Regions from separate parts of the Marinobacter arenosus genome, predicted to be linked through region 3. Evidence: predicted binding sites of a transcription regulator. Region 3 holds the regulator's gene; each other region holds the start of a gene.
The links. The regulator FliA, encoded in region 3, starts transcription of late flagellar genes. The targets are predictions, from matches to a motif close to CTAAAGTTTNNNNNNNNNNNGCCGNTAA.

Region 1 (4,141 bases), 1.9 Mb from region 3:
CAGTGAGTCTGTTCGTTGCGGCCGATGGCACAGGTGTATTTGCGTTGATAGCGTCGATCCGCCCAGATCGCGTACAGGCGTGAGGCCAAAGGGAAGACGACGGGCCAGAGCAAGGGTCTGAACAGGAAACCAAAGCCGGTGTGTGACCAGGCGCGCACGGTGGCCTCCAGACCGGTTACCCACTCGCCAGTCCAGGTCAGCAGGTGCAGCCGGCGTAACAGGTGCTCGTGGCTGGGCACGTCAGGGTTGGCACCGCCTTGCTCGTGAATGTCTGCAAAAATCAGGCTGCCGTCCTGCAACTTGCGCAGGGTGAGGATTTCCCGAGCGCACAGGGGGCAGCGGCTGTCGTAGAAAAGGGTGTCATACCGGAGTGTCATCCAGTCCTCCAAGGGCCAGTATCTGGTTTCGGACCTCCGCTTTCTGCTGCTCCAACCCGGTCTCGAGATTGCGCAGGGCCGCCGGGAGAATATCCGGCGCGTCACTGCGGAACTGCTCCAGCAACTGAATCTGCACGTGCAGGTCCTGGAAATGGCCGTAATGTTTCTGCCGTTCCCGGAGCACTTTCAAGGGGCGCTTCCAATCTCCCCGGTTGAGCTCCATAAGGTAACGGGTCCGCTTCAACAGTTTGCGCAATCGGTGGAAATCCTCGTCCGGCGAGGAAGAGGTCAGCAGTGCAGTCCGCCGATTGATCTCATCAATACGTTGGCGGGCGGTCTTTCGGATGTCTTTGCGGCTCAATGACGCGGCAAGTTTTTCCAGTTTTCCCGATTCTATCCGGTCCTGCCAGTCCGCCAGGCTCTTGCGGTAGCGCTTGCCCGTCAGTTTCTTCACCAGTTGTTGCTGTTCGCTCTCCACGGCCATCTCGAAATAGGTGTGAAGGGCCGTGCGCAGTTCGTCGTTGGCCGCGCACAGCGACGGCAGATGTTGCAGGAAAACGTGCAGGTCCCGGAGCCTGCTGGTGGCATTGGCATACCGTTTCAGCTCTTTGGTCGATTTTGCCAGCAGGGTGTTCCCGGTAACCTCCTGAATCGATTCCGCTAGGGCGCGGCTGCGGCGAATGGCAATGCGGTACTGGTGCAGGAATTCGTCATCCAGGCCGACGATCACCCCGGGTGTCAGTTGGTGCATGAGCCCCAGTTGATGTTGCAACGCTGCAGGAATATCCCGGCCTGGCCGGGCGCCGTCGGTTCTTGCCCGTTTTTTCAGTTTGCGGGCGACATGGCGGTAGCTGAATTCGTTTGGTGTCAACAGGGCCTCCAGCTTGCCCTTGCCTTTGGCCAGCTCACCCCACTGCTGCGAAGGAATGCGAAGATGCACGAAGCTGGCCGTGGGTAACTGCTCCGGCGGGTGCTTGAGCAGCCACTGGGCAAGCTCCAGCAGCGCCGGGTTGTGCCCGATGATTGCGACCGGGCCCGGCTCCTGCCGCTCCTGCAACCACTTCGCCAGGCGCCGGAAATCGAAGGTGTAGAGGTCAGGGCAGACGTGCACCCGGTCCGGCGGGAAGGACGCGGGCAAGACACCTTCGAGGGTCGCCCGTGCCCGGACGGCTGAACTGGCGTACACCTGGCCGGCAAAACCGCCGTGATGGGCCAGGGCCCGGCCCAGCGGCGCCAGTTGGCTCTGGCCCCGGGCATTCAGGGGGCGCGCCTGGTCCCGCAGGCTGTCGTCGGCCCAGCTGGATTTTGCGTGTCGGATCAGGAAAAGGTCCTTCATGCTGCATCCGTTGTCTTAAGACTTTGGTCGATATCGCGTTCAAGATCCGGTCCGAACGGTCGATACCCTAATTATCTGAAAATGCGCGAACAGTACCAGTCTAGCGTCAGCTCGGGCGACCCTCACGGATTTGTGCCCGGGCGTGTTTTAACAAACTGGAACAGTGCCCCACGCATGTCTGTGGATAATTTACAACTCCCAACCCGTTCCCAAGGATCGTTTTGATGAATCTCCTGAACAACCTGCGCGTACGCACCCGACTGTTGCTGGCCGTATTGGTGCCGGTTCTGATTACTGCTGCGACCATCGCCTGGATTACCGTCAGCCAGATCCAGGCCAGCGGCGAGGCTGAGCTCAAGCGTCTTGAAGCCAGCCTGCTGGAGTCCCGGAAGGCCGGACTCAAGAACCTGATCGATGCCGCCCGGGCGGTTGTCCTGGACGCGAAGAACGACCCTGAACTCTCGGAGGAGGAGGCCAAGGCCGAGGCGGCGTCGCGCCTCCGGACCATCCGGTTCGACAAGACCAACTATGTCTTTGCCTATACCCGCGACGTCTACAACCTGGCCTATGCTCCGGATCCTTCCAAGGAAGGCCCCTCGAGCAACCCGACCCTCAGGAAGCTGGTGGGCTCCCTGTTCGATGCGGCTGAAACAGACGGTTACTACGAGTACGAGTGGATGAACCCGGCGTCCGGTAACGAGGAACCGAAGGTGTCCTACTCCACCATCATCCCGGGTTGGGACTGGATGATTGGTGCCGGGGTTTACGTGACCAACATCGAGCGTGAAGTTGCGGCTGCCCGTGCCGACATTGAGGACAACATCGCCTCCACCCTCGGGTTTGTTCTGGCGGTGACGGTGGTCGTCGTCGTCATTTCCCTGCTGGTAGGCCTGTTCGTCGGGCGCACCGTGACCAAGCCGCTCAAGCTCGTGAGCGACATGATGCAGGAGATTGCGGATGGCGAGGGTGATCTTCGCCACCGTCTGCCGGAGGACGGCACGGACGAATTGTCGGAGTTGGGACGCCGGTTCAACGCGTTTGTGATCAAGATCCAGAACACCATTCGTGAGGTGGGGGCAACCACCGACCAGGTCGCGTCGGCGGCCGAGGAACTGAGCCGGGTGGCCAATGAAACCCGCGCGTCGGTGCAGGAACAGGGTTCGGAGACCGACCAGATTGCCTCCGCCATCAATGAAATGGCGGCGACGATCCAGCAGATTTCCGGCAATGCCAACGAGGTCGAAAGTGCGGCTTCCGACGCCGATCGTATGGCCCGGGACGGTGGCGAAACCATTACCAATGCCCAGGGCGCGGTGAACAAGCTGTCCGAGGAGATTCAGGAAAGCGCCCGGACGATCAATGCGCTGGCGGAGAAGTCGGATGACATCCAGCAGGTTCTGGATGTGATTCACGCGGTCACCGAACAGACCAACCTGCTGGCGCTGAATGCTGCCATTGAAGCAGCCCGCGCCGGCGAGCATGGCCGTGGTTTCTCGGTGGTGGCCGATGAAGTCCGTCAGCTGGCCAAGCGCAGTGCCGAGTCTGCCGACCAGATTCGGGAAATGATCGATGGCTTTGTGTCTGAATCCCGTTCGGCGGTTGAGCGCATGAACCGGTCCCGTGACCGGTCCTCGGAGACCGTTGAGCGCATCAATCACGCCACCGGTGCCCTGGGGACCATCGAAAAATCCGTGGGCCAGATTCACGATCAGGTGACCCAGATTGCCACGGCGGCTGAGCAGCAGAGCCAAGTGGCCGAGGAAATCAACCAGAACGTGGTGCGCATTGTCGACGCCGCCCAGCGGAGCGATACCGGCGTCACCCAGACCAACGAAGCCAGCCAGGAGTTGGCGCGGTTGGGCGAGAGTCTGCGAGGATTGGTGAGTCAGTTCAAGGTCTGAGTCAGTCCGACGTTTTCCCGTTAGTCGCCGTCGACCGGGCAGTTTTGCGAGGCCGTTGTCCTCGATCCATTGCGCAGGGTCGGGTCAGGACTTCCCCGAGGCTCTGGCAGGCTTCATCACGTTGGTCCTTCCCACGACGCAGAGCAAGTCTTGGCGCTGGCACTGTTCCCAAGCTAGTATTGATCGGATTCAACAAAAATTTATTACATAATAATAGGATAAAGGGTGCCAACAATGATGACTCACCTTTTCAGAATGGTCGCTTTTGCGCTGACCGTTTCAGTCAGTTCCCTCAGCCTGGCTGAGGACACGTTCACACTGCGCCTGGCGCAGACCTGGGGGCCCAATTCGCCGATCCTCGGTGAGACCGTTGAGCACATGGCGGAAATGGCGGAGACCATGTCCAGTGGTCGCCTGAAGATCCGGATTGATGCCTCCAACAAACACAAGGCACCGTTTGGCATCTTTGACCTTGTCCGCAACGGCCAGTACGACATGGGTCACACCGCGTCCTACTACTACAAGGG
Region 2 (4,141 bases), 770 kb from region 3:
TCACTTTGGGGAGCGGTTCGACGTTGTCCTGCGTGGCGCTTTGGGCAAGGGTCTGAAGTGGAAACAGCGCAACGACAGACAGAATCAGGGCAGGGATCACAGATCGGGACGGTTTTACGGAATTTGGCATTGTTACGGTGCTCTCGTGGTTAGCTGCAGAGATGTTTCCTGCAATAATTCAAGGTATCTGCTTTCTGGAGCACGATCTTAGCAGAATGCAGCGTTATTTCGGCGATTGCATGGGCGCGGTCAATGGCAAATAGACTACGCTCAGTGGGTGTCGGTTATAACAACAATCCATACCGGGCCGAGTTGTACGGTTTTCACTATGGAAAAGGAGAATCGAGTGAGAATCCGTCAGGGATTTGAAGAGAAATCGCGGCTTGGTCGGCTACTGATCAACCGTGGGTATTTGTCCGAAGCCCAGCTTGAGGATGGGCTACGTTTGCAGCGGGAAACCGGTCAAAGACTGGGGGAAGTGTTCATCCAGTCTGGCTGGATCACCGAGCGGGAGCTGCATCGGGTTCTCAAGCACCAGTCACGCTACCGCAATGCAGCGGCCCTGGTGACCGTGGTCACCCTGCCACTTCAGCCTTTGGTCAGTTTCGCGGCAAGCGGTAATGCCAGCGCCGCACAGAGCGCTGACGAGGCCGGAGAGCTATACGAACGCGGTACCCTGATGCCCATGCCAGACTCGGAGCTGGACCTTGTCATGGGTCAGGGGGATCCGACGTTGCTGGATCGGATCAAAACAGTTTCCAGGATGGCGGATGCCGCGTCAGAGGAGGGCGGTGGCATTTCTGTCGATGTTATTGAGGGATTGAAGCTCACTGCCAACACCTTTGTTCCCGTGCTGAACTTTCTGGATTCTGACCTGACCATCTCGGGCGTCCATTACCGGGACGGAGAGCAGCGCTATGTCGTCCGGGCGGATGGGGCACTGACAATGGCCTTTCCGGAGCGAATCGAAGAGATACGGATGGATAATATCCGGGTCAGTGGCAGCCGGGGGCCATCGATGGGTAACGTCAGCATCCACGACATCCGCTTTCACGCCGATTCGCAGATGACGATCTACACCCGATAAAAAAACGCCCGGAGATCCGGGCGTTTTTTTCATGGCGCCTATCAGGCGCTGGCAAGGATGGTTCGGCTTGACACCGTTGTATGCTCGCCTTTCTGGCCGTAAAGCTTCTGCTGGCCGGTCGCGCCCCGGAAGATATCGGTCAGGCGTGAAAGGCGTTTCTGCAAGTGGGCCACGACCCGCCCATTGTGCTGATTCAGGGACTGGCACTCGCGCATTTGAGTATCTGCCTGCTTCCAGAGGTCGTACAGCTCCGTGAGTCCGGCGCTGCGTATGAATCCGGAGGGTTCTCCACTGTCTGGCTTGTAGCCCATGGCGACCAGGCAATGAATTTTCTGCCGGGCACGTCCCCGAACCTGTTCCAGAAGCTGGTTTTTCTCTGATGTCAGGCCCTGCAATGCCCGCACATCTGAGGCAGAGAGACAGTCTTTCTCTTTCTTTAAAAGTTCTGCCAATACCCGCAGTTGATCAACATCCTGCGACAGCAGGTCTTTCAGATCATCGATTGTGGCCATGATTCATTCACCCGAAAATGCTTTCATCCATCTCAAGCATTTTCTGGGCCAGCTTCTCAGCATCGATCTTATAGGTTCCGTTTTCCAGCGCTGAACGGATTTCTGCAATCCGGTCATCATCCATCTCGGGATAATCACCCAGCTTCTGCTCAAGCTGCTTCAGGTCTTTGGCCTGGCTGCTGAGACTGACATTGTCGCCACGAGCCCCCTGGGCCTGAGCTTTTGCCGGATCACTGGGGGCCGGCTGTGTGTTCTGGCTGCCGGTGGACTTGTCGGCCGTGGTCCTCTGGGTGTTGACCTGGCCTGGGCCAATTCCATTAAAGTCAACTGACATATCGTTACCTGCTTACCTTGTGGTGTCACGCTGGAGCATGACGTACTCGAGTGTGTATCTATGTAACGGCCTCGCCGAACAGATCTTTAACGAAATTTTTCAGAATTTTATTACGTCTCGTTCATTTTGCGTGCGGCGGTCGGAAGCCGGGTGGCAGCCGTTTGCCGCCTGGCAGATCTTTGCCGTTTCAGGCCATTACATCGGAATTTCGACCCGCCCGGGGGCAACAACATTGGCCCGGATGGTGCGTGCGGTTCTCAGGTTCTCCACCATCACCTGTTCGCCGATGGAGGCGTTGGCGAGGGCTTTGCCCCGGGACGTCACCGAGAACCCACCACTTCTGGCGGTAATCATAACATGGTCGCCGCGCTCGACGGCATCCGGGGCGTCAAGCAAATCGGGCGTCAGTACCGATCCGCTGTTGACGGGACGGCGCACTTCCATGCCGGTTACGTCATCGGCATTACGCATCACGCCGCGACGACTGGCATTAACCACCACCTGCTGTGTCGTGACCATGTCGGCTGTCAATCGTTCGCCTCGCGCGAGGGGGCGGGCTGCGATCAAGGCCGGCCCGTGGATGGAGACGGAGGCGGTGACAAACATCCGCCAGGGTTTGTTGCCATCACAGGCGACCTGAAGGGAGGGGTGCGTACTCTTCCAGGGGTCGCCAGTGAACTTGACGCTGAGGGGCGTATCGCAACGAGCCAACGACAGCCGGTCGTCCACTGTTCCGGCTTCGAAGGTGACCTCATAGCCTTCCTCTGCCTGCTGCTCGGAGAATTCCTCAAGGAAACGGCTCGCGGCCTGTTCGATGTCGTTTGCGGTGGTCTTGGCGTTGGCCCCGCACATGCCGGCCAGGAGCAGGAGGAGGGCGAAAATGGTGATGCGCATATGTGTCACTTTGTCCTATGCTGTCATGAACCGTCCATAACGCCCGGCCTTGACTAAGGATTCGGGGCGGGCAGCCGTTAAACAGACTGATGACGGAAGTAACGACAGAAATTTGTCGTCTTCTTCGTGTAAAAGTAGATCAGCAAAATACATGCCGGTAGTCGTCCGGTGAGACGGGAGAAAGAGGATGGCAGGGGTACTGGATAGTGTGAACCAGCGCACGCAGCTGGTGGGGCAGAACCGCCTTGAGCTGCTGCTGTTCCGTCTGCGGGGGCGGCAGGTCTACGGTATCAACGTGTTCAAAGTGAAGGAAGTGCTTCAGTGCCCGAAGCTGTCTTCCATTCCCAACAGTCGCACGGTTGTTCGGGGCGTTGCCCACATCCGGGGTGAAACCATTCCGATCATCGATTTGAGTATGGCGATTGGTCTTCCGGGGATCCCCCAGGAAAGCCTGCCAACGAGTTTCGTCATCATTACCGAGTACAACCGCAAAACTCAGGGCTTTTTGGTCACCGGGGTTGACCGGATCATGAACATGAACTGGGAAGACATCCTTCCGCCGCCCAAGGGTGCGGGTAAGGACGTTTACCTGACGGCAGTGACCAAAATTGAAGATAAACTTGTAGAAATCATTGATGTAGAGAAGATTCTTGCAGAAGTTTCTCCGCTGAGGGAAGATGTCACAGAGACTGTGCTCAGCAAGAGCTCGGAGCGCGCCCCCGGCCTTCTCCCGATCCTTGTGGTGGATGATTCGGCCGTTGCGCGCCGCCAGATCGAACGCTGTCTGACGGCAATCGGGATGACCGTTGTCACTCGAAACGATGGCAAGCAGGCCCTTGAGTATCTCAAGAAGGTTACGGAAGATGGCTCAAGCGGACGGGATCACCTGGCGCTGGTGATTTCAGATGTTGAAATGCCGGAAATGGACGGGTACACGCTGGTGTCCCGATGCAAGAGCGATCCCGCACTCCGGGATCTGTTCATTATGCTTCATACATCGTTGAGCGGTGTGTTCAACAGGGCGATGGTTGAGAAGGTTGGTGCAGACGACTTCCTGGCCAAGTTCAGTCCGGATGAGTTGGCTGAACGGGTCATGGAGGTCATCGATCAGGCCTGATGTCACCGCAGAGCGAATCACGCAGAACAGAGATCCAATGAAAGCGGAAATAACGCCACAGGAATACGAAGCCTTCAAGACATTCCTGCAGGATGCCTGTGGTATTTTGCTGGGTGAGAATAAACAGTACCTGGTGAAGAGCCGCCTTCGCCGAATTCTGGAAGAGAACGAGCTCGATTCCCTGGGTAAACTCCTAG
Region 3 (4,141 bases):
CTCGCCATAACCACGAGGCTGAGCATCTGTTCTTCTACTTCTTTCACCAGGGTGGTGACCTTCTGGATCACTTGCCCGGTCAGGTCCTGGAAATCCTGGGCCAGCAGAATTTCCGAAAGATTCCGGTATATCGAATCCGCGTCCGTTGTCAGGCTGACAAAGAACTGGTCGATCCGACCATAAAGCTCTCGAAACTCGGCTGGCTGCATTTCCCGGCGACGCAATCGCTGCCATTCATCCCGAAGCGCTGAGGCTTCATCGCGGACGGAGTGGGCCAAAGGCATGGTCTCCTCCACCAGATCCATGGTGCGGTTGGCCGCCTGGCTGGTCATCCGTACCACATACTCGAGCCGGTCCGAGGCATCGGTCATTTTTGACAGCGCTTCCTGTTGTTCGGCGCTGCGCGGATCCACCTGAAAGTTGCGGATCGCTTCATGAAGACTTCGGGTCAGCCGGCCAACCTCGCGGTAGAGACTCTGGTCCCTAACCTCACTGAGTTCATTGATCACGGTCATGGCCTGAGCGTAATCTCCGGCCTCCAGGCTTGCGGCCAACTCGGCGCTCTGACGCTTGAGCTTCTCCGTCGCCTCCGGATCAAGGCTACGATGGTTCTTGTTGCTGTCGCTCATGAGAGCCATCCGACCTCTGCTTACTGAATGCGTTCGAAGATTTTCTCAATCTTTTCTTTGAGGACGGCTGCGGTGAACGGCTTGACGACGTAGCCATTCACCCCGGCCTGTGCGGCAGCCACAATCTGATCCCGCTTGGCCTCGGCCGTTACCATCAGCACGGGCAACGTCTTCAGGTTCTCATCGGCGCGCACGGACTTCAGCAGATCCAGCCCCGTCATTCCCGGCATGTTCCAGTCCGTCACCAGAAAATCGTACTTTCCGCTTTTCAGCATCGGCAGGGCTGTGTTGCCATCGTCCGCCTCATCGGTGTTGCTGAAACCCAAATCACGCAGCAGGTTCTTGATGATCCGTCGCATTGTGGAAAAGTCATCCACAATCAGGATTTTCATGTTCTTGTCCAATGGGACCTCCAGTTTGTAACACCCGGATTTCGTTTGACCTTTGAGTTCGAAATCTAGCAGGCCGCTGTTTTAAGCACTTATTGTCTGATCTTTGGTGTTCGTGTAAAGCGCCGGTTACCAAAAACTACACAGCTCTATGAGCCAGACACAGAGTGCACACGTTCAGTCATCTGCATCCCGGCGCCAGTCTGCGAGACGTCCTCGCAGTCGCAGCGCGGCCTGACTGTGAATCTGGCTGACACGGCTCTCACTGACACCCAGAACGGCGCCGATTTCCTTGAGGTTCAGCTCTTCCTGGTAGTACAGGCTCAGGACCAACTTTTCGCGCTCCGGCAGCTCTTCAATGGCCACGGCCAGGTTGCGCCGGAACGCATCGGATGCCAGACCGTCCAGCGGATTATCACTGGTCTCTGCTTCCTCTATCGGCAGCTCACCGGATTCATTGAGCTCATCGAGGCTAAAAAGTCGTCCACTGTTGGCATCGGAAAGCGAGGCGTGGTACTCGGATAACTCCATACCCAGTTCCTCCGCAACTTCCTGGTCCTGGGCTTCGCGACCGAGTCGGTCTTCGACGGCCTTGATGGCCTGGGATATCCGGCGGGCATTTCGGTGGACCGAGCGGGGCACCCAGTCACCTTTGCGGATCTCGTCCACCATGGCACCCCGAATCCGAATGCCGGCGTAGGTTTCGAAGGTAGCGCCCTTGGTGGAGCTGTAGCGTTGGGCAGATTCGAGCAGTCCGATCATGCCCGCCTGCATCAAATCATCCAGTTGCACCGAGGCGGGCAACCTGGCCATGAGATGAAGGGCTATTTTCTTGACCAGCGGCGCATGCTCTTCAATGAGTCGAGAAGGACTTTTCGCATCCGACTGCTGATAGATTCCCAGATGTTTCGCCAATGTCATGTATCCGGTGTTGTTTTGACTGGATCAGATTCAGACTTCGACGAGCCGTTCCACAAAGAACTCCAGGTGACCTCTTGGCGAGGACGGCAACGGCCAGTTGTCGACCTTGTCGGCCAGAGCCTTGATCGCGAGGGATGCCTTGGCGCGCGGGTAGGCGTCCAACACCGCTCGCTGCCGCTGTACCGCTTTTTTGACGGCTTCGTCGTAGGGCACCATACCCACATATTGTAGTGCGACATCAAGAAAACGTTCGGTCACCCGACTGAGCTTCTCAAACAGGTGTCGGCCTTCCTGCTCATTTCGCACCTGATTCGCGAGGATACGGAAACGGTTCGTGCCGTATTCCCGGTTCATGAGCTTGATCAGGGCGTAGGCATCGGTGATGGAGGTGGGCTCGTCGCAGACCACAAAAAGCAGTTCCTGGGAAGCCCGGAGGAAGCTGACGACGGATTCGGAAATACCCGCTGCCGTATCGACGATCAGCACATCAATCTGGTCACCCAGCTCACTGAACGCGTTAATCAGGCCGGCATGCTCCATCGGGCTGAGGTGGGTCATCCGCTGGGTGCCGGACGAGGCCGGAACAATCTTGATGCCACCGGGACCGTTGACCAGGATGTCCTTGAGATCACACTCTCCGGCGAGCACATCGGCAATGTTCCGGTTAGCCGTTATTCCGAGCAGAACATCGATGTTGGCCAGACCAAGATCGGCATCCAGAATGACCACGCGGCGACCTTTCTGCGCCAGGGCAATACCGAGGTTGACCGACACGTTACTCTTGCCGACCCCACCTTTGCCGCCGGAAACCGCAATCACCTGTACCGGATGTGCTTTGCTCATGTTGTTTCTTGTCTCTCGCCAGTTATACCGAAGGCTTGTCGTGTCTCTGAACGGCGCCAATTCTGCGCGCCGGATTCTCCGTCATCCGGTAAAGGTCCTTCCCCGCTCAGGCCCCCTCGGCAACGGCCTGCTGTTGCTGGAGGCGCTTCAGCCGTTCCACGGCCAATCGCACCAGGGGAATGGACTCCGCGTGGTGCAGGTCCTCGGGGATTTTCTGCCCGTCCGTGTAATAGGCCACCGGCAATCCGGTTTCCATCACGAATCCCAGAGATTCCCCCAGTGTCAGGGCTTCGTCAATCTTTGTCATCACGCAGCCCGCAAGATTTGCCATCTTATAGCAATGCCACACGGATTTCATGATACGCGGCTGGCTGGTGGCAGACACCACCAGATGGGTACGGATATTGTGGTGGCTGCGCGCCAACTCCGCCAGCTGTTCCTGGTAACCCTTGTCAGAACTGGTCAGGCCCGCGGTATCAATCAGCACCAGGTGCCGGTCGGACAACTCGTCCAGAATATCGTCCAACGAGTGGCTTTCATCGACGACACGAACCGGCACGTTCAGAATCCGACCGAATACGAACAGCTGCTCGTGGGCGGCCACCCGGTAGCGGTCCGTCGTGACCAGCGCCAGCGAGTCTGCCCCATGGCGCAGAACATAGCGCGCCGCCAGTTTGCCAATGGTGGTGGTCTTGCCGGAACCGGTCGGACCGACCAGTGCATAGACTCCGCCTTCGTCCAGCCATTCCTGGCGTGAGGTACGGACACCGGTTGCCAGCATTTTCAGGGATTGCTTCCAGCCGTCTTCCAGACGACCACCCTTATGGCGCCGGGACAACGAGCCTGACAGGTCGGCGCTCAGACCGAACTCCTGGAGCCGCTCGGCCAGTCGCTGCTGCACCGCATTGCTCACCGGCTTTGCCGGCTCGGCGGCGCGACCACTCATCATATCCCTGAGCGAGCTGATTTCTGCCCGCATCTGGGCCAGCTCATCGGAATACCCACGAGCACTGGCCGACGGCGAGGTCGCCGGTTCCTCGAACCCAGAAGACGCTGCCTCGTTCAACGCGGCAAACGAACCATCGGAATAGGAGGCGCCCATTTTCGCCCGCTTTTCCCGGACCTCACGGATGCGATCACGGGACCGGTTCAATTCGTCCTCCAGCCGGCGGTGCTGATCCGCCTGCATTTCAGCCAGGCGCGAACCGTTGGTGGCAGACTCGGCTTTGTCGCCCAGTCGCTGGCGCGCCATATTCTCGTCGTAGTCCAGCGCCGTCACGATTTCGACGCCGCCGTCAACACGACGATTGGAAAGAATCACGGCATCCGGACCCATCTGCTCACTGACCTGCTTCAGCG

Region 1: a site for FliA is predicted at 1,752-1,779, ahead of KXD86_RS13095 (methyl-accepting chemotaxis protein). Genes of this name have one in related genera too.
Region 2: a site for FliA is predicted at 1,996-2,023, ahead of flgM (flagellar biosynthesis anti-sigma factor FlgM). Genes of this name have one in related genera too.

The regions. Positions count from the first base shown of each region.
Region 1 is NZ_JAHVAO010000001.1:2,862,421-2,866,561, forward strand. Features, by position in the region: gene KXD86_RS13085 (thiol-disulfide oxidoreductase DCC family protein) at 1-377, opposite strand, end outside; gene KXD86_RS13090 (CHAD domain-containing protein) at 361-1,713, opposite strand; gene KXD86_RS13095 (methyl-accepting chemotaxis protein) at 1,938-3,614, shown strand; gene KXD86_RS13100 (TRAP transporter substrate-binding protein) at 3,870-4,141, shown strand, end outside.
Region 2 is NZ_JAHVAO010000001.1:218,670-222,810, forward strand. Features, by position in the region: gene KXD86_RS00995 (peptidylprolyl isomerase) at 1-130, opposite strand, end outside; gene KXD86_RS01000 (cyclic di-GMP-binding domain-containing protein, MshE-related) at 347-1,087, shown strand; gene KXD86_RS01005 (flagellar protein FlgN) at 1,129-1,599, opposite strand; gene flgM (flagellar biosynthesis anti-sigma factor FlgM) at 1,607-1,933, opposite strand; gene flgA (flagellar basal body P-ring formation chaperone FlgA) at 2,129-2,827, opposite strand; gene KXD86_RS01020 (chemotaxis protein CheV) at 3,015-3,944, shown strand; gene KXD86_RS01025 (CheR family methyltransferase) at 3,982-4,141, shown strand, end outside.
Region 3 is NZ_JAHVAO010000001.1:985,587-989,727, forward strand. Features, by position in the region: gene KXD86_RS04485 (protein phosphatase CheZ) at 1-629, opposite strand, end outside; gene cheY (chemotaxis response regulator CheY) at 650-1,033, opposite strand; gene KXD86_RS04495 (RNA polymerase sigma factor FliA) at 1,196-1,939, opposite strand; gene KXD86_RS04500 (MinD/ParA family ATP-binding protein) at 1,970-2,782, opposite strand; gene flhF (flagellar biosynthesis GTPase FlhF) at 2,889-4,141, opposite strand, start outside.